One region of the Streptomyces sp. NPDC101166 genome, then DNA from elsewhere that is predicted to be linked to it. Evidence: riboswitches for the same ligand, from Rfam matches in the RefSeq annotation. Region 1 holds a riboswitch; each other region holds the start of a gene.
What was found. Region 1 has a riboswitch for thiamine pyrophosphate ahead of thiO (glycine oxidase ThiO). Riboswitches for the same ligand answer to the same signal wherever they lie in the genome.

Region 1 (10,263 bases):
GATCGCGGTGAGCTCGGCGGTGAGCTGTTCGTTCAGGAACTCGATGACCTCGGGGTCGCCCTGCATCGCGGGACTCCTTCCACGTGGGGAATCAGGAGGTTGCCGCCGCATGATTTCACCGCTGATCGAAGATCGTCCAGTAAGTGCGTACTTAGTAAGTTAGTCCATGCTCAGTGGCAGTTGCCCGTTTCCTTCCATGGCGGGTCATGGGCGGCGTCGGGGGTCTGTCAGGATGGAGTCATGGGTCAGCCGGTGGAGCGGGAAACGGGAGAAGCAGCAGTGTCCGAGCTTCCGCCGGGGCAGCGACTGCAGCGCGGCTGGCCGGTCACCCACTACGGGCCGGTGCCCAAGTTCCGTCCGGAGCGCTGGGAGTTCAGCGTCTTCGGCGCCACCGCCGACGGCGGCAAGCGGAGCTGGAACCACGAGGAGTTCACGGCCCTCCCGTACACCACCGTCGTCGCCGACCTGCACTGCGTGACGAAGTTCAGCATGCTCGGCGCCGAGTGGGGCGGGATCCCGGCAGCCACGATCCTGGACATCGCGCCGCCCGCCGCCGACGTCACCCATGTGATGGTGTGGGCGGAGTACGGCTTCAGCTCCAACCTGCGCCTGCCGGACTTCGCCTCCGACCGCACGATCTTCGCCACCCACAAGGACGGCGAACTCCTGACCGCCGAACACGGCTTCCCGCTCCGTCTGGTCGTCCCCCACCTGTACGCCTGGAAGGGCCCGAAGTGGGTCCGCGGCGTGGAGTACATGACCGCCGACCGACGCGGCTTCTGGGAGGAGCGCGGCTACCACAACATCGGCGACCCGTGGCGGGAGCAGCGGTACTCCTACCAGGAGGAACCGGGGGAGGGGCCGGAGCTGTAACCGGCCGCTCAGCCGTTCCGCGGTCTGGCCGGCTCAGCCGTCCCGGAGCTTCTTCAGCCGCTCCACGTCCGCCGTGTGGCCTTCCTTGCCGCCGGGCGTCTCGATGACGAGCGGCACGCCGACGGTGGCCGGGTGGGTCATCAGGGCACGGAACGGATCCTCGCCTATGTGGCCGGACCCGATGTTCTCGTGCCGGTCCTTGTGCGCGCCGACCACATCCTTGGAGTCGTTGGCGTGGATCAGTCGGAGCCGTCCCTCGCCGACGGTGTCCACCAGCAGGTCGAGGGTCTGGTGCATGCCGGACGGGCCGGTCAGATCGTGCCCGGCGGCGAAGACGTGACAGGTGTCCAGGCAGACGCCGAGCCTGGGATGGGCGTCCAGCGCCTCGAAGTACGGTCCGAAGTCCCAGGTCCGCGAGCACAGCGAGGAGCCCTGGCCGGCTGTGGACTCCAGCAGCAGCCACGGGTCGTCGTCGTGGGTCAGCTCCTCCAGCAGCGGCAGCATGTGCTCCCGCACCTGCTTCAGCGCCACGGACCGGTCCCGTCCGCCCGTCGCGCTCCCCGTGTGCACGACCACGCCCAGCGCGCCGATCTCCCGGCCCCGGCGCAGCGAGTGCCGCAGCGACTCCACCGACCTCTCGACCGTCGCCTCGGTGTGCGAGCCGAAGTTGATCAGGTACGGCGCGTGCACGTACGCCGGCGTCGACGCGGCCGCGCACGCCTCACGGAACGCCTCGTCCTGCCGCGGGTTCCCGGCCGGGGTCGCCCAGCCGCGCGGGTTGGCGACGAAGACCTGGAGCGTCTCGGCCTTCAGCTCGCGGGCGTAGGCCACTCCGACCGAGTGCAGACCGCCGGCCACGGGGACATGGCCGCCGACGGGGTTGCGGGAGGGGAACGGTGACGCTTGAGGACTCACCCGCCCAGGGTGTCACGCCTGCGGGACTGCCCGGTCACCGGATGGTGATCGTGATCGTCGACCCCTTGGGCGCGGTCTCCCCGGCGTCCACCGACTGCTTCTTCACGGTGTCCCCGAACAGCCCCAGCAGGCCCCTGTCCTCCTTGACCCCGAACCCTGCCTGCTCCAGCTGCCGCTTGGCGTCGTCGACGCTGGAGCCGACCACGTCCGGGACCTCGACCATCTCCGGCCCCTTGGACAGCGTCAGCGTCACGGTGTCGCCCTCGGCGACCCGCTTGTCCGGCGCCGGCGACTGGGCGGCGACCTGGCCCTTGTCGTACTCGGAGTTGACCTGCCCGGCGGCGACCTTCACCTTCAGGCCGGCCTCCGTCAGCGCGGCCCGGGCGTCGGCCAGGCTGTCGCCGACGACCTCCGGGACGTCGACCGGGCTGCCCTTGCTGACGATCAGGGCGACCGCGGTGCCCGCGCGGCGCTCGGTGCCCGCCTCGGGGTCGCTGCGGATGACGGCGCCCTTGGGGACGTCCTCGTCGAACTCCTGGGTGACCATGCCCGGTTCCAGGCTGTCGTCCTTCAGCTGGGCCTTGGCCCTGGCCAGCCGGAAGCCCTTCAGATACGGCACCTTCACCGTCTCGGGCCCGTCGGACACGACGAGCGTCACCGCGTCGTTCTTGCGGATCCGGGAGCCCGGCCCGGGGTCGGTGGAGATGACCGTGCCACGGGCGACGGTGTCGCTGAACTCGTGCTTCGTGGTGCCGGCCTCCAGCCCGGCCGCCTCCAGCCGCTGCCTGGCCCGCTCCTCGGTCTGGGTCAGCACCGCCGGGACCTTGGTGAACTGTCCGGAGTTGATGTACCAGACGCCCGCGCCGACGCCGAGGACCAGCAGGACCAGGGTGACGATCGCCACCGTCCGGCCCCGGGGCGGCAGCGAGCGGCGCTGCGGCGGCAGCGGGGGCGGGCTGCGGAACCGGGACGTCCGGTCGAGCCCTTCCCCGTCCCCGTCGGCCCGGTCGGCCGGGTCGTTCTCGCCGATCGGCAGGGGCCTGGGGACCGTGAGGGAGCGCGGGATCACGCTCGTGCGGTCCTCGGCGTTGTCGTGCTCCGCGGACAGGGCCTGCGGGGGCGACGCGTCCAGCTGCTCCTCGGTGAGCGCGGCGCGCGCCGCCCGCGCCTGGGAGAGCAGCGCCACGGCGTCGTACGGGCGTACGTCCGGGTTGCGGGCCGTCGCCGAGGCGACCAGCTCGTCCAGCTCGTAGGCCAGACCCGGCACGACGGCCGAGGGCGGGGGCACGTCTTCGTGGAGGTGCTTGTACAGCACGACGGCGGGTGTGCCCCCCTCGTGCGGCTTGTCGCCGGTGAGCATCTCGTACAGCACGATGCCGCACGCGTACACGTCCACGCGCGCGTCGGCCGTGCCGTGCTCTATCTGCTCGGGCGCCAGGTAGGAGACGGTGCCGAGGACGGCGCCGGTGGTGCTGGTGACGGTGTCCACGGAGCGCACGAGACCGAAGTCGGCGACCTTGACCCGCCCGTCGTCCCCTATGAGCACGTTCTCGGGCTTCATGTCCCGGTGCACGAACCCGGCCCGGTGCGCGGCGCCGAGCGCGGCGAGCACCGGCTCCAGGATGTCCAGCGCGGCCCTCGGCTGGAGCGCCCCCCGGTCACGCAGCACGTCGCGCAGCGTGCAGCCGGCGATGTACTCCATGGCGAGGTAGACGTACGCCCCGTCCGCACCCTGATCGAACACCTGTACGACGTTGGGGTGGGCGAGCCGGGCGACGGACTTGGCCTCCCGGATGAAGCGGTCGACGAAGGAGGCGTCGCTCGCGAGGGCCGGATGCATCACCTTGAGCGCGAGCACGCGGTCGAGGCGGGTGTCCACGGCCCGGTAGACCGTGGCCATCCCGCCGACCGCGATCCGCGCCTCCACGCGATAGCGCCCGTCGAGCACCTGCCCGACCAGAGGGTCCTGAAGGGTCGTGTCCACGCAGCGAGTCTACGAGCCCGCACCGACACCCCCACCCCACCCGCCACCGCACTGCAGCGGACCTGTGACGCATGCCATGAGCGCGGACCTGCCCCGGAGCCGCAGCCCGACGCTCCGCCCGGGCGGAGCGATCAGAACGCGGGACGCTCCGGATCCAGCACGGCCAAGCCCTCCGCGGGAGAAGACGCCGTGGCGAAGTACCGCCGGGGAATCCGCCCCGCCAGCCGGGCCAGCCGGCCCGCCTCCACCCCCGCCCGCATCGCGCGGGCCATCCGCTCGGGATCCGCCGCCCGCGTCACCGCCGACGCCAGCATCACCCCCGCACACCCCAGCTCCATCGCCAGCGCCACATCCGACGCCGTACCGGCCCCCGCGTCCAGAATCACCGGCACACGCGCGTGCTCGACGATCAGCTGGAAGTTGTGCGGGTTGCGGATCCCGAGCCCGGACCCGATCGGCGAGCCCAGCGGCATCACCGCGGCGCACCCCACGTCCTCCAGCTTCCGCGCCAGCACCGGATCGTCGTTGGTGTACGGCAGCACCGTGAACCCGTCGTCGACGAGCGTCTCCGCCGCGTCGAGCAGCTCCACCGGATCCGGCAGCAGCGTCCGCTCGTCCGCGATGACCTCCAGCTTCACCAGGTCCGTCCCCAGCGCCTCCCGCGCCAGCCGCGCCGTCAGCACCGCCTCCCCGGCCGTGTAGCAGCCCGCCGTGTTCGGCAGCACCCGTATCCCGAGCCGGTCGAGCACCGACAGCACCGACCCGTGCACCGAAGGGTCCACCCGGCGCATCGCGACCGTCGTCAGCCCGGTCCCGGACGCGACCAGCGCCCGCTCCAGCACCTCCAGGCTGGGCGCGCCGCCCGTGCCCATGATCAGGCGGGACGACAGCGTCGTGCCGCCGAGGACGAGGGGATCGTCGGTCATGGTTCAGCCTCCCTGGACGGCCGTGAGGACTTCCACCCGGTCCCCCTCGGCGAGGGCCGTGGCGGCCCACCGCGCGCGCGGGACGACGGTCTCGTTCAGCGCGGCCGCCACCCCGGAGGGCGCCGCCGTCAGGGACCGTACGATGGCGTCGAGCGCGGTGCCGGCGGCGACGTCCCGCCGCTCGCCGTTGACGTGGATGTTCATGCGGGCTGCTCCGAGAGTGCGGCGGCGCCGAAGCGCCGGGGTGTGAACGGGCGGGCCATGTCGGGCAGTTCGCCCGTGGTCAGGACATGCGCCAGCACGTCCCCGGTCACCGGGGTGAGCAGCACGCCGTTGCGGTGGTGACCGGTGGCCAGCAGCAGCCCGTCCAGACCGCTCGGCCCGAGCAGCGGCGCGTTGTCCGGCGACGCGGGACGCAGCCCCGCGCGCGTCTCCGTCAGCGGCAGTTCACTGATCCCGGGGATCAGCTCATGGGCGTCGCGCAGCAGCTCGTAGACGCCGCCCGCCGTCACCGTCGTGTCCCAGCCCAGCTCCTCGCTCGTCGCGCCGACGACCAGCTCGCCGTTCTCCCGCGGCACCAGGTAGACGTCGCTGCCGCGCACCACGGCCCGCACCGTGCGGCTCAGGAACGGCGCGTACCGGGGCGGCACGGCCAGCCGCAGCACCTGCCCCTTCACCGGCCGCACCGGCGGCAGCAGCTCCCGCGGCACCCCCGCGAGCCGCCCGCTCAGGCTCCCGCCCGCGAGCACCACCTGCCCCGCCTTCAGCGCCGTCCCGTCGTCCGTGACGACCCCGTCGGCCCGGCCGCCCCCCACCGACCCCACGGACAGCCGCTCGGCCCAGCGGCGGTGGAAGACCACGCCCGCCCGCTCGCACGCGACCACCAGCGCACCCGCCAGCCGCCGCGGATCGATCTGGTGGTCGCCGTCCACGCGCAGCCCGCCGCGCACGCCCGGCGCGAGCATCGGCTCCAGTCGCCGGCACTCCCGCCCCGACAGCCACTGTGACGTGAGCCCCGACTGCTGCTGCAGGGTGTGCAGTTCACGCAGATGGGCCCGGTCGTCGGCGTCCAGCGCCACCGCGAGGGTGCCCGAGCGCCGGTAGCCGAGGTCGTGACCGGTGAGGTCGCTCAGCTCGGCCGCGAACTCCGGGTAGCGGCGCGCCGATTCCACGTTCAGGCCGAGCAGCGTCTGCTCGCCGTGGTGCAGTTCGGTGACGGCGGCCAGCATCCCGGCGGCCACCCGCGCGGCCCCGCCGCCCGGCTCGGGATCCACCACCGCGGTCACCAGACCGCGCTGCGCGGCCCGCCACGCCGTGACCAGGCCGATGATTCCGCCCCCGACGACGAGGACGTCTGACGTACGTGCGGACATGGGCGTCCAGCCCCTCCCTTCGCCGGCATGACCCGGATCAGGTTCGTACGGTCGGAGGCCGCCAGCCTCCCTCTCAGCCCGGTGCGTCCGGGCTCCCGCGAGTGCTCTAGGTTGGCCACCCTAGCCCGGCCTCGTATGTCTCAGTAAGGGAGTCCCACCCCGTGCCGCCCTCGCTCGACGGTCTCGTCCTCGCCCCCGTCGCCGACCAGGCCCCCGGCCAGGTCGGCACCCGCACCCGCTTCTCGTACCACGAGCGCGACGGTGTGATCTGGGCGGACTACGCGGGCGGCGACGTCGTGAGAGGGCATCTGGTGGGTACCCGTATCGGGGACCGGCTCGACTTCCGGTACGTACAGCTCAAGCACGACGGGACGACGTCCTCGGGGCACTGCGTGTCGACGGTGGTGGAGCTGGCCGACGGCCGGGTCCGCCTCGACGAGACATGGGAGTGGGAGTCGCAGCCCGGCAGCGGGACGAGCGTTGTGGAGCAGGTCACGGAGCACGACGGCTGACTGACAATCCGTCAGTTGTCTAAGGTGATCAGGTGAGCGAGCAGAGACGGGACGAAGTCGGTACGGCCGGGCGGCGCGTGGTCGTCGTCGGCGCGGGCATGGCCGGGGTGCAGACCGCGGTCGCCCTGCGCGAGCAGGGCTTCGACGGGACGGTGACGCTGATCGGCGCCGAACCCCATCAACCCTACGACCGGCCGCCGCTGTCCAAGGCGGTCCTGCTCGGCAAGGCCGAGGGCTCCGCCTTCGACGTCGACTTCGACGGCCTCGGCATCGGCCTGCGGCTCGGCAGCGAGGCGCTCGGCCTGCGCCCCGCCGAGCACGTCCTGGACACCGAGGCCGGCCCGGTCCCCTACGACGTCCTGGTCCTCGCCACCGGCGCCGAACCGATCCGGCTGCCCGGCGCGGAGGGCGTGCCCGGCGTCCATCTGCTGCGCACCCTGGACGACGCCGAACGGCTGCGGCCCGTCCTCGCCCGGCAACACGACGTCGTGGTCGTCGGCGCCGGCTGGATCGGCGCGGAGTTCGCCACCGCCGCCCGCGACGCCGGCTGCGCCGTCACCGTCGTCGAGGCCGCCGACCGGCCGCTCGCGGGCGCCCTGCCCGCCGAGGTCGCCGCCCCGATGGCCGGCTGGTACGCCGACAGCGGCGCCGAACTGCGCACCCGCGCACGCGTGGAGCGCGTCGAACCCGGCGAGGTCGTCCTCGACGACGGATCGCGGCTGCCCGCCGGCGCCGTCGTGGTCGGCATCGGCGCCCGCCCCGCCACCGCCTGGCTGGCCGGTTCCGGCATCGAGCTCGGCGCGCACGGCGAGGTCCTCGCCGACGCCCATCTGCGCACCAGCGTGCCGGACGTGTACGCGGTCGGCGACTGCGCCTCCTTCCCCTCGGCGCGCTACGGCGAACGGCTCCTCGTCCACCACTGGGACAACGCCCTCCAGGGCCCGCGCACGGTCGCCGCCAACATCCTCGGCGAGCCCACCGGGGAGCCCCTGGAGGCCTACGACCCGGTGCCGTACTTCTGGTCCGAGCAGTTCGGCCGCTTCGTCCAGTACGCAGGCCACCACGGCGCCGCCGACCGCATGGTGTGGCGCGGCGACCCGGCGGGACCGGCCTGGAGCGTGTGCTGGCTGCGCGACGAGCACCTGGTCGCCCTTCTGGCCGTGGGCCGCCCTCGGGATCTGGCACAGGGCAGGCGGCTGATCGAGGCGGGCAGCCGCATGGACGCGGGCGTGCTGGCGGACCCGTCCCGTCCGCTGAAGAACGCGATTGCCTGATCTTCCCGGGAGCGCCGCGCTCGGGCGGGGGGAGCCATCGCGGCCACCCGGCCCGAGCGCCTACCCTTGACCCCGTGACCGAGATTGACGCAAAGATCGATGCTCTCGTCCCCGCCTGGCTCACCCTGCCCGACATCGCAGAGATGCTCGACGTCGAGGTGACACGTGTGCGGCAGCTGGTCAAGGAGGGCCAGCTCATCGCCGTGCGCCGCGGCGAGAACCGCGCGCTGCACGTGCCCGCCGCCTTCATCGACGGGGACAAGGTCGTCAAGGGCCTGGTGGGCACCCTGACGCTGCTGCGGGACGACGGCTTCACGGACGAAGAGATGCTGGAGTGGCTCTTCACCCCCGACGACAGCCTGCCCGGTACGCCGGCCCAGGCCCTGAGCGAGAATCGCGGCACGGAGGTGAAGCGCCGCGCCCAGGCGCTCGCCGTCTGAGGAGCTCGTTCCGGACGACCATCCGGCCTGCGGGGGCTTTCGGGCCCCCGCAGGCCGCCGCCCACGGGGGACCCACGCATGACCGACACCGCCCGCGCCCGCCTCGCCGACGCCCGTCTGTACCTGTGCACGGACGCCCGCAAGCGCCAGGGCGACCTCCCGGAGTTCCTGGACGCGGTCCTCGCCGCCGGCGTCGACATCGTCCAGCTGCGGGACAAGGGGATGGAGGCGGCGGAGGAGCTGGAGCACCTGAAGGTGTTCGCCGACGCGTGCGCCCGGCACGGCAGGCTGCTGGCGGTCAACGACCGCGCGGACGTCGCCCACGCCGCGGGCGCCGACGTCCTCCACCTCGGCCAGGGCGACCTGCCGGTCCCCGCGGCCCGGGCGATCCTCGGCGACGACGTGCTCGTCGGCCGCTCCACGCACGCCGAGGCGGAGGCCGGGGCAGCCGCCCTCCAGGACGGCGTGGACTACTTCTGCACCGGCCCGTGCTGGCCCACCCCCACGAAGCCCGGCCGCCACGCCCCCGGCCTCGACCTGGTGCGCCACACGGCCGCCCTCGAGACCGACCGCCCCTGGTTCGCCATCGGCGGCATCGACCTCGCCCGCCTCGACGAGGTGCTGGACGCCGGCGCCCGCCGTGTCGTGGTCGTGCGCGCGATCACGGAGGCGGACGACCCCGGGGCCGCGGCGGCGGAGTTCGCCGAGCGGCTGCGGAAGGTGTGATTTCCGGCCGGTCGATGTCCGACAGTGTCCGGCCGATTGTCCAAGGGGTGGACAGCAGTCCGGCAAATCGGGCAAATTTCCGGGATCTGGTTGGGGTGCCGTCACGCCCTGACTAACCTGCGGGTATGGCCCTCGGAACCGCATCCACCAGGACCGACCGCGCCCGTACCGTGCGCGACATCCTGGCCACCGGCAAGACGACCTACTCGTTCGAGTTCTACGCGCCGAAGACGCCCAAGGGCGAGCGCAGTCTGTGGAACGCCCTCCGCAGGGTCGAGGCGGTCGCCCCGGACTTCGTGTCGGTGACGTACGGCGCCGGCGGCTCCACCCGGGCGACCACGGTCAAGGAGACCCAGCAGATCGTCGTCGACACCACCCTCACCCCGGTCGCGCACCTCACGGCCGTGGACCACTCCGTCGCCGAGCTGCGCAACATCATCGGCCAGTACGCCGACGCCGGGATCCGCAACATGCTCGCCGTGCGCGGCGACCCGCCCGGCGACCCCATGGGGGAGTGGGTGCCGCACCCGAGCGGCCTGACCTACGCCGCCGAACTCGTCCGGCTCATCAAGGAGTCGGGCGACTTCTGCGTCGGTGTCGCCGCGTTCCCCGAGATGCACCCGCGCTCCGCCGACTGGGACAAGGACGTCGCGCACTTCGTCGACAAGTGCCGGGCCGGCGCCGACTACGCCATCACCCAGATGTTCTTCCAGCCCGAGTCCTACCTGCGGCTGCGCGACCGGGTGGCGGCGGCCGGCTGCCCGACCCCGGTGATCCCCGAGATCCTCCCGGTGACGAGTGTGAAGATGCTGGAGAGGCTGCCCCAGCTCAGCAACGCCCACTTCCCGGCCGAGCTGAAAGAGCGCATCCTCACAGCCAAAGACGATCCGGCCGCTGTACGCTCCATTGGCATCGACTTCGCCACGGAGTTCTGCGCTCGGCTTCTCGCCGAGGGAGTGCCCGGACTGCACTTCATCACGCTCAACAACTCCACGGCGACGCTGGAAATCTACGAGAACCTGGGCCTGCACCACCCGCCGCAGGCCTAGACCTGCCGCACCGTGATGCGTCACACTGCGTGCGGCCACTGGGAGAGGGGCGTACATGGGCTGGACGGTCCTCTACATCGCGTTCGGCGTCGTCGCGCTGTGGCTGCTCGGCGAGGTGCTGCTTCAGTACAAGGCGCGGCTGCGCTACCGGCTGCTGGCGTTCGCCGGCTTCCTCGGCGTGGTGCTGGGCG
Region 2 (10,263 bases), on a different contig from region 1:
AGCTTGCCCCAGAACTTCGTCGCCTTGAGGTATTTCTCCTTCTCCGTGCGTACCCAGGCGGTCTGCAGGCCGGCCGTGAGTGCGGCCAGCGAGATCGTCAGGGGCACGAACAGAAAGTGGTAGACGGTCGTGATGCCGAACTGCCAGCGCGCCAGGGTCTCCGGCGCCAACGCCAGGTCCACGTCACCGCTCCTAACTCCACGCTTGTGAAAGCGTTCACATTCACAAGCAATTATGACGCATGCCCGTTCGACACTCGGACAGCGGGGGTACCCAAACCCCGCTTCATGCCCGTGACCAGCAACGAAGGGCTCTCTGGCGGGAGGGCCGGGGTCCGGGACGGGAGGGCCGGGGTCCGGGGCGGGGGGCGGGACGCGCGCCTCCGGGGCATGCGGAAGGGCGCCTCGGTTCCACGTGAAACCAAGACGCCCCGACGGTCGGCCGACTCGCGGCCGTGCCTACATCTCCTTGCGGAAGCCCTCCGCGGCCTTGAGGAAGATGTCGTTCGCCTCGGTCTCCCCGATCGTCACCCGCACGCCCTCACCCTGGAACGGCCGGATCACGACGCCGGCCTGCTCGCACGCCGCCGCGAAGTCGCCGGTGCGCTCGCCCAGCCGCAGCCACACGAAGTTCGCCTGCGTCTCGGGCACCGTCCAGCCCTGCGCCCGCAGACCCTCGACCACCCGGGTGCGCTCGCACACCAGCGAGCCGACCCTCCCGAACAGCTCGTCCTCAGCCCGCAGCGACGCGATCGCCGCTTCCTGGGCGAGCTGGCTCACTCCGAACGGCACCGCCGTCTTGCGCAGCGCCGCCGCCACCGGCTCATGGGCGATCGCGAAACCCACCCGCAGACCGGCGAGCCCGTAGGCCTTGGAGAACGTCCGCAGGACGCACACGTTCGGCCGCTCGCGGTACAGCTCACAGCCGTCCGGCACCTCGGGGTCACGGATGAACTCGCGGTAGGCCTCGTCCAAAACGACCAGCACGTCAGCCGGCACCCTGTCGAGGAACCGTTCCAGCTCGGCCCGCTTCACGACGGTTCCGGTGGGGTTGTTGGGGTTGCAGACGAAGATCAGACGGGTCCGCTCGGTGATCGCGTCCGCCATGGCGTCCAGGTCGTGCACATCGCCCGGCGTGAGCGGCACCTGCACGGCGGTCGCGCCGCTGATCCGCGTGATGATCGGGTACGCCTCGAAGGAACGCCAGGCGTAGATGACCTCGTCGCCGGGGCCGGCGGTCGACTGCACCAGCTGCTGGGCGACGCCCACCGATCCGGTACCGGTGGCGACATGCGAGGCGGGCACGCCGAAGCGCTCGGCGATCTCGTTCACCAGCCCCGTGCAGGCCATGTCCGGGTAGCGGTTGAACGACGCGACGGCGGCCGAGACGCTCTCCAGCACACCGGGCAGCGGCGGATAGGGATTCTCGTTGGAGGACAGTTTGTAGGCCACGGGACCGCCGGGCGCGGCCGGCTTGCCCGGCTTGTAGGTGGGGATACCCTCCAGCTCGGCGCGCAGCTTGGGGCTCGTCTCGCTCACCGCAGTCCTCCTCGTGACCACCACCGGCTTCAATACTGCTCACCTTATGAGGATTGAGCCCGCTTGCGACAGGTGCGGAAGCCCTGATGGCCGGACCGCCTCCGCCGGCCGGTGAGCGCGATCCCCCACCGATACACCCCTCGGCAGTCGCATTTGTGTGCGAAGGTGTACGAGTCGGGGGCGCGCTTCACATATATCTACGCGCCGGTGGTTCGCGCCGTGGCGCGCATCCCTCGTGCAGGTGAGTTGAGACCTCTTCGAGACATCGGTGCCTCGACAGGCTCATCCGCACGCGCACCACACGTACCGGCGCATGGCCTCTCAACTACCTTCTTTTCCAAGGCAATTGCCCCCTGGCGACCGTGCAGAAACGTGCCTGTCAACGAGCGCATATGCGTCCGCCCTACCCCACCCGATGAGCCCTACTATCGGCTCGCCATGACAGCAGCAGGGAAGCACCAGGTGAGCCGCGCGGAAACCTCACGCCGAGGCAGCCGGCCGGGCCGGGCGGGCATCAGGGACGTGGCCGCCGCCGCCGGCGTCTCCATCACGACCGTCTCCGACGCCCTCAACGGCAAGGGCAGGCTCCCCGACGCCACCCGACGCCATGTCCGTGAAGTCGCCGACCGGCTGGGCTACCGCCCATCGGCCGCGGCCCGAACCCTCCGCACGGGCAGGTCCGGCCTCATCGGCCTGACCGTGACCACGTACGGGGATGAACCTTTCACCTTCACCGAGTTCGCGTACTTCGCCGAGATGGCGCGCGCCGCCACCTCGGCCGCTCTCGCCCGCGGCTACGCGCTCGTCATCCTGCCCGCGACCTCGCGCCACGACGTGTGGTCGAACGTGGCCCTGGACGGCACGGTGGTCATCGACCCCTCCGACCAGGACCCGGTGGTCAGCGAACTCGTCAGGCAGGGGTTACCCGTCGTCTCCGACGGCCGCCCGGCCGGCACGCTCCCGGTCACCGCCTGGGTGGACAACGACCACGAGGCCGCCGTCCTCGACCTCCTCGACCATCTCGCCGACGCCGGCGCCCGCCGCATCGGCCTGCTCACAGGCACCTCCACCGACACGTACACCCACCTGTCGACCAGCGCGTACCTGCGCTGGTGCGAACGTGTCGGCCAGGACCCGGTCTACGAGGCCTACCCCGCCCACGACCCGTGCGCGGGCGCCGTCGCCGCCGACCGGCTGCTGGCCCGCCCCGACCGCCCCGACGCCGTCTACGGCCTGTTCGACCCCAACGGCACCGATCTGCTGGCCGCCGCCCGCCGCTACGGGCTGCGCGTCCCCGAGGACCTGCTGCTGGTGTGCTGCAGCGAGTCCACCGTCTACGCCGGCACCGATCCGCCGATCACCACGCTCTCCCTGAAACCGCGCCGCATCGGGACGGCGGTCGTCCAGCTCCTCATCGACGCGATCGAGGGCGTGGAATCCGACCACCCGGTCGAGCAGGTGATACCGACCGAGCTGATCGTGCGCACCTCGTCCCAGCGTCGTCCGCCGCGGACGACGGTGAGTCCGCCCCGGGCGCCCGAGAAGACCTAGTGCCACGCGGCCCCCGTTTTCGTCGAGGCGTGCGCGGCGAGGGTGAGATCACGGTGTTCGCGGGGTGAGCGCGGGGCCGCCGATCCCACCTCAACCGGGGCGAAAGCCGCGCGGAAACGGAACCTCTCTCCGATTCACCACCCCTGGGTCATCACACGACAGGATCCGCATTCCTATGATGGGCGCACGGCACCGCGGGCCGTTACGACCAGACAGTCCGAAGCGGTGCAGATGCGGCGCGATGGTGGAGGGGTCTGATGACTCAGGGGGCCGGTCAGGGACCCGAGGTGGAGCGTACGGCGACGTTGCGCGACTTCCGGGTGCCCGCTTACGTGCACGAGACCGGCCCGTACGCCGAGAGCACGCATCCCGGAAACGCCGCGCCGCCGCTCGAGGACGCGACGGAGTACCCCGACGGCTACACGCCCACCCAGCGCGACCTGCCGGTCATCAACCGGGGCGACACCCTCCAGGTGACCGTCGACCCCGCCGCCGCCCCGGCGCCGCCGCAGGCCGCCCGGCAGGGCCCGCTGTTCGTCGTCGGCGACGTGCACGGCTACCTCGACGAACTGCTGGCCGCGCTCCAGGACAAGGGGCTGATCGACGCGGCCGGCCAGTGGTGCGCGGGCACCGCCCGGCTGTGGTTCCTCGGCGACTTCACCGACCGCGGACCCGACGGCATCGGCGTCATCGACCTCGTGATGAGGCTGTCCGCGGAGGCGGCCGCGGCAGGCGGCTACTGCAAGGCCCTCATGGGCAACCACGAGCTGCTGCTGCTCGGCGCCAAGCGGTTCGGCGACACCCCCGTCAACTCCGGCGCGGGCACCGCCACCTTCCAGGCCGCCTGGCTGCTGAACGGCGGCCAGAAGGCGGACATGGACCGCCTCCAGGACCATCACCTCCAGTGGATGGCCCGCCTCGACGCCGTCGAGGAAGTCGACGGCCACCTGCTCGTGCACTCGGACACCACGGCCTACCTCGACTACGGCGACTCGATCGAAGCGGTCAACGACACCATCCGCGAGACGATCACCCGCAACGACGCGGACGAGGTGTGGGACCTGTTCCGCAAGTTCACCAAGCGCTTCGCCTTCCGCGACGAGGGCGGAGCCGACGCCGCCCGCTCCCTGCTCGACACCTACGGCGGACACCGCGTCGTCCACGGCCACAGCCCCATCCCGTACCTGCTGGGCGAGGTCGGCTCCGAGGAAGGCGACGATCCGGCACCCGCGGTCGAGGGACCGCACGTCTACGCCGACGGACTGGCCATCGCCATGGACGGCGGAGTGACGATGGCCGGGAAGCTGCTGGTCCAGCAACTGCCGCTCGACGTCTGACCGTTCACGGGACCCGGCGCACCCCGCGCCGGACCCGCCGACGACACCGCAGGCCAGGGGCCAATTTCCGCGAACCCCCTGTTACCCCGGGCCGTCGCCGCTCTACCATCGGTTCATCCGTAGCAGGCTCCCCTCCGTTTCTGCCCGACGGCTCGTTGGCATGCGAGCCCCAAGCCCTACGGAGCATCGGGGGATGCACATGAACAGCGTTCCGCAGCACCTGCACAGCGAGGACCGCCAGGAGTACGAGCGGATCCTCGATGAGGCGCTGCGCTCCGCACCACACCACCCGGAACTGACCGCCGTCGGACAACGGCTCAACGCCGAGCAACTGCGCACCATGGCGCTCAACGCCACCGTCCTCATCACGGCGGCCGCGGCGACCGAGTACCAGCACTATGTGAAGGTCCGCGAGGAACTGCGCCATCCCTCCTCGTCCGCCCCCTCCGCCTCCGGCCAGGACGCCGGCGCGGGCGAGCCGGGCATGGGCGGGCTGGGTCTCGCCACCGTGGGCGAGGCGGCCCAGGTGGCGGAGGCCGCCGGGGCGGGTGCCGTCGCCATCGCGGCCGTCCTCACCCCGGTGCTCGCCGGAACCGCCGCGGCGATCTTCCTGCTCGTCGGATACGTGCTCAGGATGCTCGACCCCGGCGCGACGGCCGCCGAGGCCATGGTCAACGTGGGGTGGGCGTTCGGCGCCGTCGCCGCGGCCGCGATTCTGGTCGCCACCGTCGGGCTCCTGCTCACCGCCCTGCGCAACCGGCCCTCCCTGGAGGCGGGCCCGTACGGCGAGCGCAGCGAGGAGGTGGACCGCGCCAAGGAGGCCTGGCGGGAAGCCCTGCTGGCACGGGGCATCGTGCCGTTCCTGCGCGAGGCTCTCGCCGATCCCGGCGCGACCGACGCCGTGCGTCCCACAGCGGCCCCGCCGGCCCCCGGCGGTCGCCTGCCGAAGATCGGTTACGACCGCCCGGGCTTCACCAGTCCCGACGACGGCCCCGCGGCCGGCCCGCGCCCGAGCTACTCCAGCCCGGACTACACCAGCCCGGACTTCGGAGGACCGGAGCACCAGCCGGAATAGGCCTCCGGCTTGCGCCCCGACGGGAGCGCAAGCCGCCTGGCGGGGCGCGAGCCGCCCCGCGTCGGCCTGTGCTGCCTCAGTCCGCCATGGGGAGGTACACCCGGTTGCCGCTCGCCGCGAACTCCTTCGATTTCTGGAGCATCCCCTCCGTTATCTCCTCCGGTGTCGCTCCCTCCGCCGACGCGCCGCCGAACCGCTCGGTGATGCTCTGGCTGATCTTCATCGAGCAGAACTTCGGCCCGCACATCGAGCAGAAGTGAGCCGTCTTGGCCGGCTCCGCCGGCAGCGTCTCGTCGTGGAACTCACGGGCGGTGTCCGGGTCGAGGGCCAGGTTGAACTGGTCCTCCCAGCGGAACTCGAAACGGGCGTCGGACAAGGCGTCGTCCCATTCCTGGGCTCCGGGGTGCCCCTTGGCGAGGTCGGCCGCATGGGCGGCGATCTTGTACGTGATGACGCCGGTCTTGACGTCGTCCCGGTTGGGCAGGCCCAGGTGCTCCTTGGGCGTGACGTAGCAGAGCATGGCCGTGCCCCACCAGGCGATCATGGCGGCGCCGATGCCTGAGGTGATGTGGTCGTACGCCGGGGCGACGTCCGTCGTCAGCGGGCCGAGCGTATAGAACGGAGCTTCATCACAGATCTCCTGCTGAAGGTCGATGTTCTCCTTGATCTTGTGCATCGGGACATGGCCCGGGCCCTCGATCATCGTCTGTACATGGAAACGCTTCGCGATCCGGTTGAGTTCCCCGAGCGTCCTCAACTCCGCGAACTGCGCTGCATCGTTGGCGTCCGCGATCGAGCCGGGACGCAGACCGTCGCCCAGCGAGTACGTGACGTCGTAGGCCGCGAGGATCTCGCAGAGTTCCTCGAAGTTCTCGTAGAGAAACGATTCCTTGTGGTGCGCCAGACACCACGCGGCCATGATCGATCCACCGCGGGAGACGATCCCGGTCTTGCGGTTCGCCGTCAGGGGGACGTACGGGAGACGGACGCCCGCGTGGACGGTCATGTAGTCCACGCCCTGCTCGGCCTGCTCGATGACCGTGTCCTTGTAGATCTCCCAGGTCAGTTCCTCGGCCTTGCCGTCGACCTTCTCCAGCGCCTGGTAGAGCGGCACCGTGCCGATCGGAACGGGGGAGTTGCGCAGCACCCACTCGCGCGTGGTGTGGATGTTCCGGCCGGTGGACAGGTCCATGACCGTGTCGGCGCCCCACCGGGTCGCCCAGGTCATCTTCTCGACCTCTTCCTCGATGGAGGACGTCACCGCCGAGTTGCCGATGTTGGCGTTGACCTTCACCAGGAACCTCTTGCCGATGATCATCGGCTCGATCTCCGGGTGGTTGACATTGGCGGGCAGCACCGCGCGGCCCGCTGCGATCTCCTCGCGGACGATCTCCGGCGCCACGTTCTCCCGGATGGCCACATACTCCATCTCGGGCGTGATCTCCCCCCGCCGGGCGTAGGCGAGTTGGGTGGCCGCCTCGCCGGCCCGGGCGCGACGCGGAAGCCGCGGTCGCCCGGGGAAGACCGCGTCGAGGTTGCGCAGGCCACCGCGCGGCGAGGTGTGCTTCACGCCGTCGTCCTCGAGACGGACGGGGCGGCCCGCGTACTCCTCGGTGTCGCCTCGGGCGATGATCCAGTTCTCCCGCAGCGGGGGCAGCCCGCGGCGGACGTCGGTGTCGACGAGCGGATCGGTGTACGGACCGGAGGTGTCGTACAGCGTGACCGAATCGCCGTTGGTGAGGTGCACTTGACGGACCGGTACCCGCAGGTCGGGGCGGCTGCCCTCGACATACGCCTTGTGCCAGCCGATGGACTTCCCGGCCTCCCCGTCGACGGAGACCTCGGAGGAGATCTGCGTGGAGGCAGGCGTGCGTGCGTCCTTGTTGGTCATGAGACCTACTCCCTACGCCGGCATTACCCGGTAACAGGTTCAGCGGTCGACGCAGCGATTGCCGTCTGCCGACGTTTCGTGTGACACATCACTCGTGGTGGTGACGTTCCACGTGAAACATCGCGAAGACGGAGGTCAGCGCCCTCTCAGCCCGGTGCTCCGAGCTCCCGCGTGTACAAAAGGTGCCTCCACGCTAGCGGCATGTGTGGCGCGGTGAACAGTGGGCCCCAGTGGTTCTTGCGATGATCGGTCGGTGACCACGACGCACCAGCCTCCGTATCCGCCACCGGAGCCGTCTCGCCGGCCGGGCGGCCGTAACGGCACCGGGCCCGGCAACGGCCCTGGTCCTGGCGACGACCGCGACTTCGGCAACGGGCGGGATCAGGGGTACGGACACGGCAGAGGGGGCCCCGACTTCGGCGAGTCGCACCCGCCGGGCGGCCGCGGGCCGGGGACGGACGACGACCGCGGACCGGACCGTCACCGTCAGGACGACCACCGTCACGGCCCTGGCGGCCACGGGCCGGGGGATCACGGTCCCGGCGGCCACGGGCCGGGTGATCATGGCGCGGGCGGTCGCGGTCCGGGTGATCACGGCGCGGGCGGCCACGGGCCGGGCGGTGGGCATGGGCATTCGCACAGTCACAGCCACGGGCCGGCTGCCCCCGTCTCCCGGCATCTGCGCAAGGTCATCGCCGCCGTCCTGATCCCGTTCGCGGTGGCCGTGCTCGCCGGGCTGGTCGTGCTGTGGCCCGGCGGCGCCCCGCCGCACGAGCGCACCGGGGTGGGCTTCGACCGGCAGACCCACCAGGCGACGGTCACCAGGATCGAGAGCGTGAGCTGTTCCTCGGTGAACGCCTCGGGCGAGGCCCCGACCGGAGACACCTCCACGGCCGAGGGCTCCTCCGCGCAACAACAGGCGAAGGGAACCTGCAAACGGGCCACGATCCGGGTGGACACCGGCAAGGACAAGGGCCGTACCTTCACGGAGATCGTCCAACCGGACCAGACACGGCAGCTGGAACAGGGTCAGAAGGTCGTGGTCGCCTACGAACCCTCCGCGCCGAAGGACCTGCAGTACTCGGTAACCGACGTCAACCGCATGCTGCCGATGGGACTGCTGGCCGGGATCTTCGCGGTCGCCGTCGTGGTGGTCGGGCGACTGCGGGGCGTCATGGCGCTGGTCGCGTTGGCCATCAGCTTCCTGGTGCTCAACTTCTTCGTCCTGCCCGCCATCCTTCAGGGGTCGAACCCCCTGGCCGTCGCGGTGGTCGGGTCGAGCGCCATCATGCTGATCGCCCTCTACCTGTGCCACGGTCTGTCGGCCCGCACCTCCGTGGCCGTGCTCGGCACGCTCATCTCCCTGCTGCTGATCGGCGTGCTCGGGTCCTGGTTCGTCGACTGGGCGGCGCTGACGGGCAACACGGACGACAACACCGGGTTGATCCACGGCCTGTACCCGTCGATCGACATGAGCGGTCTGCTGCTCGCCGGCATCATCATCGGTTCGCTCGGCGTTCTGGACGACGTGACGGTCACCCAGACCTCCGCGGTCTGGGAACTGCACGAGGCCAACCCCTCGATGGGATGGCGCGGGCTGTACCGGGCCGGCATCCGCATCGGCCGTGACCACATCGCGTCCGTGGTCAACACCCTCGTCCTCGCCTACGCCGGTGCCGCGCTGCCGCTGCTGCTGCTCTTCTCGATCGCGCAGAGCAGCGTCGGCACGGTCGCCAACAGTGAGCTGGTCGCCGAGGAGATCGTGCGCACGCTGGTGGGCTCGATCGGCCTGGTCGCCTCGGTCCCGGTGACGACGGCGCTCGCGGCCCTCGTGGTCTCGGCCGACCGGCCCGGGCCGGGTTCGGCGGGCGCGGCGGTCCCGGAGGCGAGGCCTTCAGAGGCGGCCACCGCGGCCGCGGGAACGGCGCCCGCGCCTGCTCGGAGCGGCAGGGGCCGGCGCCGCAAGCGCTGACCGGGGCCGGCCGCCCGACGCCGTCGTCCACGTGCCTCGGGCGCCCGCGCCCCCCCATCGCCCCGAGGGAACGTTCCTGCACAACCCCTCCCCGCGCTGAAGCGTCCGTCGCCCTCCCCGGCGCGACGCTTCAGCCGGCGCTCTGTTCCTCCGCCAGGATCCGGTCCAGAGCCTCGTCGAGATGGGCGTCGAAGTCGGCGAGCGCGCCTTCCTGGCCCAGCGGGACGAGCTTGTCGGTGCGGTCGAGGAAGGCCACGAGCGGGGCGGTGGACGAACGGAACACCGCCTGGTCACTGCCCACCTGAAGCCGGATCAGGACCTCGCCGAGCGATCCGGGGTCGAGGGGCGAGACCCGCACATCGCCCTCACCGCATGGTCTGCCCACCCCGTCGACCAGCAGCTCCCGCCCGAACGCCCAGGTCACCGGGGCATCACCGGGCAGGTGAAAGGTGAGCCGCACGGCGTAGGGATCGCAGGTCTCGTAACCCAGCTCGACCGGGATACGGAACGAGAGCTCCTCGGAGACGAGGAAGCTCATCATGACCTCTGCCTGTACTGCCTGCACGGACTCGCGCATCGCCTTATCCCGTCATTGCCTTGGATGGCTGGGAATCAACCCCTGACACTGGAGGCATCTTGCTGAACGTGCACGACAGATCACAAGGAGTGAGTTTTCAGATACTGATAGAGAGCGCGAGTGATCCCAGCATGCGTCCGACCTCGCGTTGCAGTTGCTGTGCTGCCGAGAGCAGCCGGTCCGACTGATGGGCGGGCAGTGAGATCGCCATCGTCGCCGCCGAGGTGCCCACGGTGATCGGGATCGCCGCGCAGACCGTGCCCAGCGCGTACTCCTGGCGTTCGACGACCGCCTCCATCCGCCGCACTCGGGCCAGCCGCCG
Region 3 (10,263 bases), on a different contig from region 1:
GGTCGTGCCGGGGAGGGAGGGGCGGGCGCGGGCGGCACCCGGCACGCGCCGGCCGACGACCACCCGTCCACCGGCATCCCCCCGCTCGTGCTGGAGCGACGGCGTGCGGACACCGGCGCGCACGGCCTCCCCCCGGCCCCCGCCGACGCCGCACCCCCGACAGCGGACTCCGACGCCGACGCCCCGGACGACCTCCCCTCCCCCGCCGCCCCCGACCCCACCAGCCTCCCCTGGGGCGCGGCCCTCCTGGCCACCGGCCTGGCCGTCGAGTCCTACGCCGCCCGCACCACCACCGCCGCCCCCCTGCCCCTGCCAGGCGGCCCCACCAGCCCCGCCGCGGTCCTCGCAGGCTGGGCCCTCACCGTCGTGGGCCTCGCCCTGGCCGGCCCCGGCCTCACCCATCTCTGCGGCCGGCTGCTCCAGGCCGCCCGCCCCGGCGCCCTGCGGCTGCTGGCCGGTAGAGGCCTGATGCAGGAGGCGTCCCGCATCGGCCGCCCCCTGGGCGTCCTGTGCGCCGTCGCCTCCGGCGCCTACTCGATGTCCGCGCTCCACGCGTCCACCACCGCCGCCTCCCCCACCCCGGCGGACCTGGCCTTCGGCGGCCCGCTGGCCACCCTGGGCGCCGTCCTGGTCGGCGGCTGCGCCCTCGCCACGCTTCTGACGGCCGCCGTGGAGGCCCGTCAGGCCCGCGCCGACACCACGGCGGCCCTGCTCCGCCTCGGCGCCCCGAGCACCGCGCTGCGCACCGCCGCCGTCTTCCGCGCCGGCGCCCTCGCCGTCCTGTTCGTCCCGCTCACCCTGATGGTGTCCGCGCTCGCGGCGCTCCCCCTGACCATCTGAGAAAACGTGTGGAACACCTCCCCGGTCCACCGATGAGTTCCGAACGGACCCCCGGTCTACCCACCGGACGCACCGAGCCGCACGCGCTCACCGCAGGACCGCACCGCACGGCCCGGCCCCCGCGCCGAGCCGTCGGACCAAGCCAGGAACGACCGATGGGAGAGCCCCGATGACCGCCCGCGCATACCAGCAGATGATCTTCGTCAACCTGCCCGTGAACGACCTCGACGCCTCGAAGAAGTTCTTCACGGACCTGGGCTACTCCATCAACCCCCAGTTCAGCGACGACAAGGCCGCCTCCGTCGTGATCAGCGAAAACATCATGGCGATGCTGCTCACCAAGCCGTTCTACGCGACCTTCACCGAGAAGGAGATCGCGGACGCCACGAAGACCAGCGAGGTCCTCGTCGCGCTGAGCGCCGAGAGCCGCGAGAAGGTCGACGAACTCGTCGACCGCGCCCTGTCGTCGGGCGGCACCCCCAGCGGGTCCACCCAGGACCACGGTTTCATGTACGGCCGTTCCTTCGACGACCTCGACGGCCACACCTGGGAGGTCGTCTGGATGGACCCGGCCGCCATCCAGGACTGAGCACGAGCGGGCGGCACGGGCGGGTGCGACTCCTCGCACCCGCCCAGCCGTTGGGCGGCTCACGCGGCCATCAGATCGATTTCCTGGACGAGTTCGAGTCCGAGTTCGAGCGGGCGCCGAAGGCGTTGAAACCTCGCGGCGGTTAATGAGCGGGCAAAGCCGGTGGGCGTGAACCCTTCCCGCGTTGACAGATCTTATGGAACGCTTATAGACCAGTGAGTCCCCAGGGGTCGCTGCAGCGACAGCAACGGGGGCGTCACCAGCCCCTCCACCCCCCGCAGTTGTGCATCACGTAAGGACAAACGTGCCCCCATCCCGCCGTACCGCCGCTCGTTCGGTGCGCATGCTCGGTGTCACCGCCGCGTCGGCCGCCTTCGTCCTCGGCGCCTCGGGTTCCGCGCTGGCCGGCGACATAGCGGACTTCTCCGCGTCCGCCGCCTGTGACGGCACGAAGGGCGTCATCACCGTCACCGACAAGGACAAGACGGCGATCCCGGCCGTCGTCACGGTCTTCCTGCAGAACAACAACGCCGACCTCCGCCAGGTCGGCGAACCGCAGACGGTCATCGGCTCGGCCAAGGGCACCACCGTCGTCTTCGCTGAGGAGTGGGAGCCGGGCGCCGAGTACCGGGTCCACATCACGGCCGTCGACGCCGACCTGAACGCCGACATCGAGCCCAACCTCACCACCCCGGCCAAGGGCTGCAAGAGCGACAACCCCAACAAGCCCGACACGCCCGCCAAGCCCGGGAAGCCGACCGCGTCCGGCACGCCCAGCGCCCCGGCCACGACGCCGTCGTCGACCCCGTCCGGCACGGCGTCCGGCGCCGCCACGCCCGGCACGCCGTCCCCGTCGGCGTCGGCGTCGGCGTCGGCCTCGGCGGACGACAGCAGCGCGCCTGCCGACACCGGATCGGGTCCGGCGTCCAGCAACGCCCCGTCCCCCGGCCTCGGCGAATCCAACCTCGCCGAAACCGGCTCCGGCGCCCCCACCGGCGCGATCGTCGGCATCGCGGCCGCCCTCCTCGCCCTCGGCGGAGGAGCCGTCTTCTACGGCATGCGCCGCCGAGGCGCCGACAACCACTGATCTGAAGACCTGTGGCCCGTCCCCCTGGTGGGGACGGGCCACAGGCATGTCGGCCGGATCCGGCTCGCCGCCGCTCAGTCGAGGACGACGGTCTCCTCCGGGTCGAAGCTCACGCCCACCGCGGCGCCGACCTCCGGGGCCAGGCGCAGCGGGCACGCCGCTTCCAGACGGGGGCCGTCGGCCGGCTGGAGGTGGAGCGTGACATGGGTGCCCTTGAAGGTGCGGGCCGTGACCGTGCAGGGCAGACCGTCGTCCGCGTCGGCCAGGAGCACCCCGGCCGGGCGGACCAGGAGCGTGCGGGGCCCCTGCGGGGAACCGGACGGCACCGGCGTCTTGCCCCACGGCGTGTCCGCGACATCGCCGGCGATGTTCGCCTCGACCACGTTGTCGAAACCCAGGAAGCGCGCCACGAAGGCGTCCGCCGGCCGCTGCCACACCTCCAGGGGCGTGCCGGACTGCGCGACCCGCCCGTCTCGCATCACCACCACCCGATCGGCCAGCGCGAACGCCTCACCCTGATCGTGCGTGACCGCGAGCACGGTGGTGCCCAACCGGCCGAACAGCTCGCGCAGTTCGACGACCAGCCGTTCCCGCAGCGAACGGTCGAGCTGGCCCAGCGGCTCGTCCAGCATCAGCAACCGGGGGCGGGGAGCGAGCGCACGGGCCAGCGCCACCCGCTGCTGCTCCCCGCCCGAGAGCGCGGCGACGGCCCGGCGGGCGGCGCCCGGGAGACCGACCAGGTCCAGCAACTCCCGCACTCGCTCGCCCTGTTCATGCCTGGTGTGGCCGTGCATCCGCAGCCCGAAGGCCACGTTGCCGCCCACGTCCCGCTGCGGGAACAGCTGATGATCCTGGAACATCAGGCCCAACTCCCGCTTGTGCGCGGGCACTTTCACCTGGTCCCGCTCGTCGAGCAACACCCGCCCCGCATCGAGCGGCTGGAGCCCGGCCACCGCCCGCAGCAGCGTGGACTTGCCGCTGCCGCTCGGCCCGAGCACGCACACCACCTCGTGTTCGGCGACGCCGAGATCGACGTCGTCGAGCACGGCCCGCCCCCCGAACCGCACGGTCGCGCCTTCGAGCCGCAGCAGCATCAGAACTCCCCGGTCCGGTCGGTGCGCAGCCGCTCCAGCACCAGCAGGGCCACCGCGCACACCAGCATCAGAATCGTCGAAAGTGCCATCGCCTGGCCGTAGTTGAGCTCCCCGGCGCGGCCCAGCAGCCGGGCCACGGCGACCGGCAGCGTCGGGTTGTCGGGCCGGGCGATGAACACCGTCGCCCCGAACTCCCCGAGCGACACCGCGAAGGCGAACCCGGCGGCGACCAGCAACGCCCGCCGCACCAGCGGCAGATCGACCTCCCGCCACACCCGCCACGGCGAGGCCCCCAGCACGGCCGCCGCCTCCCGCAGCCGTACGTCCACCGCCCGCAGCACCGGCAGCATGGTCCGCACGACGAACGGCACGCCGACCAGCGCCTGCGCGAGCGGCACCAGCATCCATGTGCCGCGCAGGTCGAGCGGGGGCTCGTCGAGCGCGATGAGGAAACCGAAGCCGACGGTCACCGCCGAGACGCCCAGCGGCAGCATCAGCAGCGCGTCGAAGCCGCGGACGAGGCGTCCGGCGTCCCGCCGGGTGAGCGCCGCCGCGGCCAGAGCACCGATGAGCACCGCGACGGCGGTCGCGGCGGCGGCGTACTCCAGCGAGTTGCCGACCGCCTCGATCGGCGGGACCAGGAAGACGTTGCCGTCGTCACGGGTCAGCGCCCGGTAGTAGGCGAAGTCCGGCGCGTCCAGCGACCGCTGCACCAGCACGGCGAGCGGCAGCACCAGCAGCACGGCGACGCTCGTCAGCACCCCGCCGAGCAGTGCCCACTGCCCGGCCCCACGGGGCCGCCGCGCCGTCAGCTTCGCGTCCACCAGCCGCAGCGCGCTCTCCCGCCGGCGCACCGTCCAGGCGTGCACGGCGAGGATCGCGCCGACGGCCAGGAACTGCACGATGGTCAGGACGGCGGCCGTGGACAGGTCGAAGATCTCCGAGGTCTGCCGGTAGATCTCCACCTCCAGCGTGGAGAACGCGGGGCCGCCGAGGATCTGGACCACGCCGAAGGAGGTGAAGGTGAACAGGAAGACCATCAACGTGGCGGCGGCCACGGCGGGCCCGAGGGCGGGCAGGGTGACCGTGCGCCAGGCCCGCAGCCGGGAGGCGCCGAGCAGACGCGCGGCCTCCTCCTGACGGGGGTCGAGCTGTGCCCACAGTCCGCCCACGGTCCGTACGACGACCGCGTAGTTGAAGAAGACATGGGCGAGCAGGATCGCCCACACCGTGGTGTCCAGCCGTACGCCCCACAACTCGTCGAGCAGCCCGCCCCTCCCGACGAGCGCCAGGAACGCCGTGCCGACGACGACCGTCGGCAGCACGAACGGGACGGTGACGACGGCCCGCAGTACCTCCTTGCCCGGGAAGGAGAAGCGGGCGAAGACGTACGCCCCCGGCAGCGCCACGAGCAGGGTCAGCGCGGTGGAGGCGAGCGCCTGCCAAAGGGTGAACCACAGGACGTGCCGGATGTCGGACTGCCCGAGCACGTCGAGGAGACGGCCGAAGCGCCATGCGCCGTCGACGTCGAGCCCGCGCGCGACGATCGCGGCCACGGGCCAGGCGAAGAAGACCCCGAAGAACGCGACGGGCAGGGCCATGAGCCCGAGCCGCGCCGCGTTCTGCGAGCGCCTCCTGGCCGGGGCTACTTCAGTACGAGCGAGGTCCACGACTTGACCCACTGGTCGCGGTTCTCGGCGATCTTCGCCGGGTCCATGGTCTCGGGGTCCTTCGCGGCGGGCCCGTACTTCGTGAACTCGGCCGGCACGGCGGCGCCCTTGACCACCGGGTAGACGAACATGTTGAGCGGCATGTCCTGCTGGAACTCCTTCGACAGCAGGAAGTCGATCAGCGCCTTGCCGCCCGCGCTGTTCTTCGCGTTGCTCAGCAGCCCCGCGAACTCGACCTGCCGGAAGCAGGTGCCGGCCGCGACGCCGGTCGGGGCGTCGGCGGGCTTCGGCTGGGCGTAGATCACCTCGGCGGGCGGCGAGGAGGCGTAGGAGACGACGAGCGGCCGGTCGGCGCCGGCCTTCCTGCCGCCGGCCGAACCGGAGAACTCCTCGTTGTAGGCCTGCTCCCAGCCGTCGACGACCTTCACGCCGTTGGCCCGGAGCTTCTTCCAGTAGCCCTCCCAGCCGCCGTCGCCGTACCGCGCGGCGGTGCCCAGCAGGAAGCCGAGGCCGGGCGAGGAGGTGGAGACGTTCTCGGTGACCAGGAGGTTCTTGTAGGCGGGCTTGACCAGGTCGTCGAGGGAGGCGGGCGGGGCCAGGTCGTGGTCGGCGAAGTACTTCTTGTCGTAGTTGACGCAGATGTCGCCGTGGTCGACGGGGGTGACCCGGTGCTTGTCCGCGTCGAGCCGGTACTCGGCGCCCACCTGGTCGAGGCCCTTGGCCTCGTACGACTGGAACAGATCGTTGTCGAGGGCGCGGGAGAGCAGGGTGTTGTCGACGCCGAAGAAGACGTCGCCCTGCGGGTTGTCCTTGGTGAGGATCGCCTTGTTGACGGCCTGCCCGGCGTCGCCGTCCTCCAGGACGCGCACCTTGTAGCCGGACCGCTTCTCGAAGTCGGCGAGCACGTTCTTGGAGACGGACCACGAGCTGTGGCTCACGAGGGTGACGGTCTTGGAGCCGCCGCCGGACCCGGCGTCGCCGCCCGATCCGCCGTCGCCGGACGACGACGACCCGCAAGCGGACAGCGTGACGAGACCGAGGCCCACGGCCGCGGCCACGAACGTCCTGGTGTGCACTGGATTCCTCCTGGGGTTGACCAGGAGAAGACGCGGCCCTGCCCGGGATCCACCAAGGGTGCCCGGGCAGGGCGCAACAGCTCGAGTGATGACCGAACTTCCTACCCAGAATGACCTGGGCGAGGTTCAGAGGGTCTGCGGCCGGTGCCGCACTCTCAGCGCTGTGGCGCTCCCCTGTCGGAATACGAAGGCATGAAGTTGTCCGGGAACAGACTACCGCTCGGTGGCCGCGAGCTGGCCGCAGGCCCCGTCGATCTCCTGGCCCCGGGTGTCCCGGATGGTGACGGGCACGCCGTGCGCCGCGATCGCCTCGACGAACGCCTTCTCGTCCTCCGGTCGGGACGCGGTCCACTTGGACCCGGGCGTCGGGTTCAGGGGGATGAGGTTGACGTGCACGGGCCGGCCCTTGAGCATCCGGCCGAGCCGGTCGCCGCGCCAGGCCTGGTCGTTGATGTCGCGGATCAGCGCGTACTCGATGGACAGGCGCCGCCCGGACCTCTCGGCGTACTCGAACCCGGCGTCGAGCACCTCGCGCACCTTCCACCGCGTGTTCACGGGGACGAGGGTGTCGCGCAGCTCGTCGTCGGGAGCGTGCAGCGAGATGGCGAGGCGGCACTTGAAGCCCTCGTCGGAGAACCGGTGGATGGCCGGCACCAGCCCGACGGTGGACACGGTGATCCCGCGCTGCGACAGCCCGAGCCCGTCGGGGGTGGGGTCGGTGAGCGCGCGGATGGAGCCGACGACCCGCTTGTAGTTGGCGAGCGGCTCGCCCATGCCCATGAAGACGATGTTGGACAGCCGGGCCGGCCCACCGGGGACCTCCCCGTCGCGCAGCGCCCTCATCCCGTCCACGATCTGGTGCACGATCTCGGCGGTGGACAGGTTCCGGTCGAGCCCGGCCTGCCCGGTCGCGCAGAACGGGCAGTTCATCCCGCAGCCGGCCTGCGAGCTGATGCACATGGTCACCCGGTCGGGGTAGCGCATCAGCACCGACTCCACGAGCGTCCCGTCGAACAGCCGCCACAGCGTCTTGCGGGTCGTGCCCTGGTCGGTCGACAGATGCCGTACGACGGTCATCAGCTCGGGAAGCAACGCCTCCCGCAGCTTCTCCCGCGCCCCGGCGGGGATGTCGGTCCACTCCGCCGGCTCGTGCGCGTACCGCGCGAAGTAGTGCTGCGACAGCTGCTTCGCCCGAAACGGCTTCTCACCGATCTCCGCCACCGCCTCCTTCCGCTCGGCGGGCGAGAGATCGGCAAGATGCCGCGGCGGCTTCTTGGCTCCACGGGGGGCGACGAATGTGAGTTCTCCGGGTGCAGGCATAACACGACCAGTGTGGCAGATCATCGCCGGGGCCCCAGGCCAGAGCGGGGTGGGGGTGGTCACCCTCGGGTGCCGACTGTCAGCGTTGGTCGGCTTCGGACGGCCCCGAGACGGCCCAGCAGTCTCAGTCATTACACAGTGCAACTTCGATCAAGAACGAAATAAAAGAGCCGAAAAAGTGTCGCCGTTTGCGCGATTTACCAAAAACTCATCCAGACAGAAGCTCCACTCTAGCAATTGCATACAATCACCCGATCCGCACCTAGGGACATGAGATCATCCCTTCGGTATATCTACACGAAGGGATTGCAGGCAAAGCATGATCGATCTCCCAGCTCTGCCAATCGGACCCAAGCACATGACCATCACGCCAGAAATGGCCGAGGTCTGGTTGACTCACTGCAATCCACAGCACAATCGAGTTCTTTCTGACACCGTGTACGAGCGGTACGCTAAAGCGATGTCGAGTGGAGCATGGAGAACTACTCATCAGGGAATCGCATTCGACAAAAATGGAATGCTACTCGACGGGCAGCATCGACTTATGGGCATCAAAATTTCAGGCGTTTCGATCGAGATGCTCGTCATCCCTAACTGTGAAGCAGAAACATTTGACGTGCTCGACTCAGGGCATCGTCGACAAGCAGCACAGCTCCTCAAGATTCCGCATAGAGTAATCGTGGCCGCAGCGGCCCGAATCATGGGACAAATGTATAGAATGTGGGATCCGGTCACCCTATTCGACGGTTTCTACGATACGAAAGCTGCCACTTCAGACATCCTCCGAGCCGTTGCGGCCTGGCCAGAACTGACTACCCTGGCACCTATTGCTGCCGCAGCATATCGGGCCTCGGGAATCAACCAGCCGACTCACCTAGTCGTGCTGGCTCAAGCAGCACGCACCGAGCATGCAGACAAGATCGAAGATTGGGCCAATGGCCTGATCTCTGGCGCCAATATGGACGCGAAAGACCCTCGCCTCGTGCTCAGAAATCGATTTTTTCGGGATCGCGTACTACTCGGAACGAGCGGCGGACGCCGAGCCTCCTACAACTTGATCGCAAAATCTTGGAATAGCTGGGCACAGGGGAACCTTCTGGGAACTCTCAAAACCCTTGATGGCGAAGGGGTAATTCCTGTGATTGGGACTGAGAAATTCAGGCCGTAAGTGATGGGACTAAGGTCGGCGGAGCGGCTTTGGGCTGGATCTGCTTTGGGGCGAGTGATCATGACCCCGTGAGCTTCCGACGCGTCGGGCGGTCTGTGGACCTGCTCGGTAAAGCCCGACGTTGGGTCATGGGCTTAGAGGCTCGCCCCATTGTGGCTGCCTAAAGCCGTGAAGCCGACCGCCCCAGTCACCGAGGGCTTTCCACCCCTCCGTCCGCAGCCTCAGAGGCGGCGCGACGCCCGCGCCGTACGCGGGCTCTTGACGAAGTCGGGAAAGTCTTACCGCGCTCTGATCACAGAGCGATGTCCGGTCCCGGTAGATGCTTGTTTCGGTCCCAGCTGATGTCGACGCCGACCTCACGGCTGCGCGGTATGGGTGACCGACCGAGTACTTCGACGTACATGATCCGGCTATCCACGACGTCCAAGCACAGCATGCCTCGAGAGGGCGCAAGCGGCACGCACCGATGACCAGGGCCGTATGGCTGCCCCCGCGGATGAGCTGCGGTCTGGAAGCTCTGGCAAAAGTCATCGCCACACCCGCACTCGTCAACCAGACGAAGATCCCACGCGCAGAGGGCTAGCTCGCGTTCTCCTTCGTTTTCCAGGAGAGTGATCAGCTCTGTGACGAGCCCCGGCAAGACGGCGCGGACCAGAGGGTAGTCCTGCTCCATGACCGGAGGGTAGCTGGAGACGGGACAGTCCCTAGGGCCCACGGCAAACATCATCGAGGACCAGAACGTCAAGCATCAGTTGTGATCCTGCACTGGCCTCGGCCCTGCGGCAGCACTTGGAGAGTCACCCGCCCGTGGGCATCAAGCTGCCGTGGGTCAGGCCGGACGGCCCGCTCACCGAGCGAGGCCTGCTCTTCACCAACACAGCCGACGGGATCGTCTGGCGAAGCAACTTCAACGTGCAGGACTGGAAGCCCGCTCTCGCGGCGGCCGGCCTCATCCCGACGCCGGAACCCGGGAAGCCGTACGCCTCCGCCCGGCAGCACACCCTTCGCCACTTGTACGCCTCGGCCTTCCCCTGGACGCGGGCGAGAGCATCAAGGCCGTGAGCGAATACCTCGGCCACGCCGATCCGGCGATGACGCTGCGGGTGTACACCCACCTGATGCCCAGCAGCACCGAGCGGGCGCGCCGGGCCCTGGACGACGTCTTCGGCACGGCCCGGGAGCCCTGACGGCCCAGAGACGGCCCTCTGCTGGCGGCAAAACCGCTGGTAATGGGCCTCTTCATGCCCTCGGGAGATCAGTTCTCGGCTTAAGTACACAGCGCGACGGGCCCCCGTCCGGGAGGACGGGGGCCCGTGCGTCGGCAGGGGGTGCGGGGTCGGTCAGGTGGCGCCTACGAAGATCACCAGGAGGAGCCAGACCACCGGGGCCGTCGGCAGGAGGGAGTCCAGGCGGTCCATG

Region 2: it holds a riboswitch for thiamine pyrophosphate, as region 1 does, so the genes downstream of both, thiC (phosphomethylpyrimidine synthase ThiC) here and thiO (glycine oxidase ThiO) in region 1, are expected to answer to the same signal.
Region 3: it holds a riboswitch for thiamine pyrophosphate, as region 1 does, so the genes downstream of both, ACIRS4_RS16940 (thiamine ABC transporter substrate binding subunit) here and thiO (glycine oxidase ThiO) in region 1, are expected to answer to the same signal.

What each region holds. Positions count from the first base shown of each region.
Region 1 covers NZ_JBIWPF010000003.1:359,480-369,742, reverse strand. Annotated here, with positions in the region: gene bfr (bacterioferritin) at 1-66, opposite strand, end outside; gene ACIRS4_RS08505 (sulfite oxidase-like oxidoreductase) at 241-873, shown strand; gene ACIRS4_RS08500 (deoxyribonuclease IV) at 907-1,788, opposite strand; gene pknB (Stk1 family PASTA domain-containing Ser/Thr kinase) at 1,823-3,772, opposite strand; gene ACIRS4_RS08490 (thiazole synthase) at 3,904-4,698, opposite strand; gene thiS (sulfur carrier protein ThiS) at 4,702-4,902, opposite strand; gene thiO (glycine oxidase ThiO) at 4,899-6,071, opposite strand; TPP riboswitch at 6,069-6,180, opposite strand; gene ACIRS4_RS08475 (hypothetical protein) at 6,233-6,583, shown strand; gene ACIRS4_RS08470 (NAD(P)/FAD-dependent oxidoreductase) at 6,616-7,857, shown strand; gene ACIRS4_RS08465 (Rv2175c family DNA-binding protein) at 7,932-8,297, shown strand; gene thiE (thiamine phosphate synthase) at 8,376-9,023, shown strand; gene metF (methylenetetrahydrofolate reductase [NAD(P)H]) at 9,149-10,072, shown strand; gene ACIRS4_RS08450 (hypothetical protein) at 10,128-10,263, shown strand, end outside.
Region 2 covers NZ_JBIWPF010000007.1:110,736-120,998, forward strand. Annotated here, with positions in the region: gene ACIRS4_RS14885 (cytochrome ubiquinol oxidase subunit I) at 1-182, opposite strand, end outside; gene hisC (histidinol-phosphate transaminase) at 459-1,538, opposite strand; gene ACIRS4_RS14895 (LacI family DNA-binding transcriptional regulator) at 1,977-3,089, shown strand; gene ACIRS4_RS14900 (metallophosphoesterase) at 3,347-4,426, shown strand; gene ACIRS4_RS14905 (hypothetical protein) at 4,620-5,501, shown strand; gene thiC (phosphomethylpyrimidine synthase ThiC) at 5,578-7,392, opposite strand; TPP riboswitch at 7,385-7,573, opposite strand; gene ACIRS4_RS14915 (YibE/F family protein) at 7,646-9,364, shown strand; gene ACIRS4_RS14920 (SsgA family sporulation/cell division regulator) at 9,495-9,941, opposite strand; gene ACIRS4_RS14925 (IclR family transcriptional regulator) at 10,039-10,263, opposite strand, start outside.
Region 3 covers NZ_JBIWPF010000008.1:205,627-215,889, reverse strand. Annotated here, with positions in the region: gene ACIRS4_RS16965 (hypothetical protein) at 1-840, shown strand, start outside; gene ACIRS4_RS16960 (VOC family protein) at 1,010-1,429, shown strand; gene ACIRS4_RS16955 (LAETG motif-containing sortase-dependent surface protein) at 1,734-2,516, shown strand; gene ACIRS4_RS16950 (ABC transporter ATP-binding protein) at 2,591-3,610, opposite strand; gene ACIRS4_RS16945 (ABC transporter permease) at 3,610-5,211, opposite strand; gene ACIRS4_RS16940 (thiamine ABC transporter substrate binding subunit) at 5,256-6,356, opposite strand; TPP riboswitch at 6,437-6,542, opposite strand; gene rlmN (23S rRNA (adenine(2503)-C(2))-methyltransferase RlmN) at 6,570-7,676, opposite strand; gene ACIRS4_RS16930 (hypothetical protein) at 8,035-8,844, shown strand; gene ACIRS4_RS16925 (hypothetical protein) at 9,137-9,517, opposite strand; gene ACIRS4_RS16920 (hypothetical protein) at 9,652-9,906, shown strand; gene ACIRS4_RS16915 (hypothetical protein) at 9,903-10,031, shown strand; gene ACIRS4_RS16910 (phosphatidate cytidylyltransferase) at 10,185-10,263, opposite strand, start outside.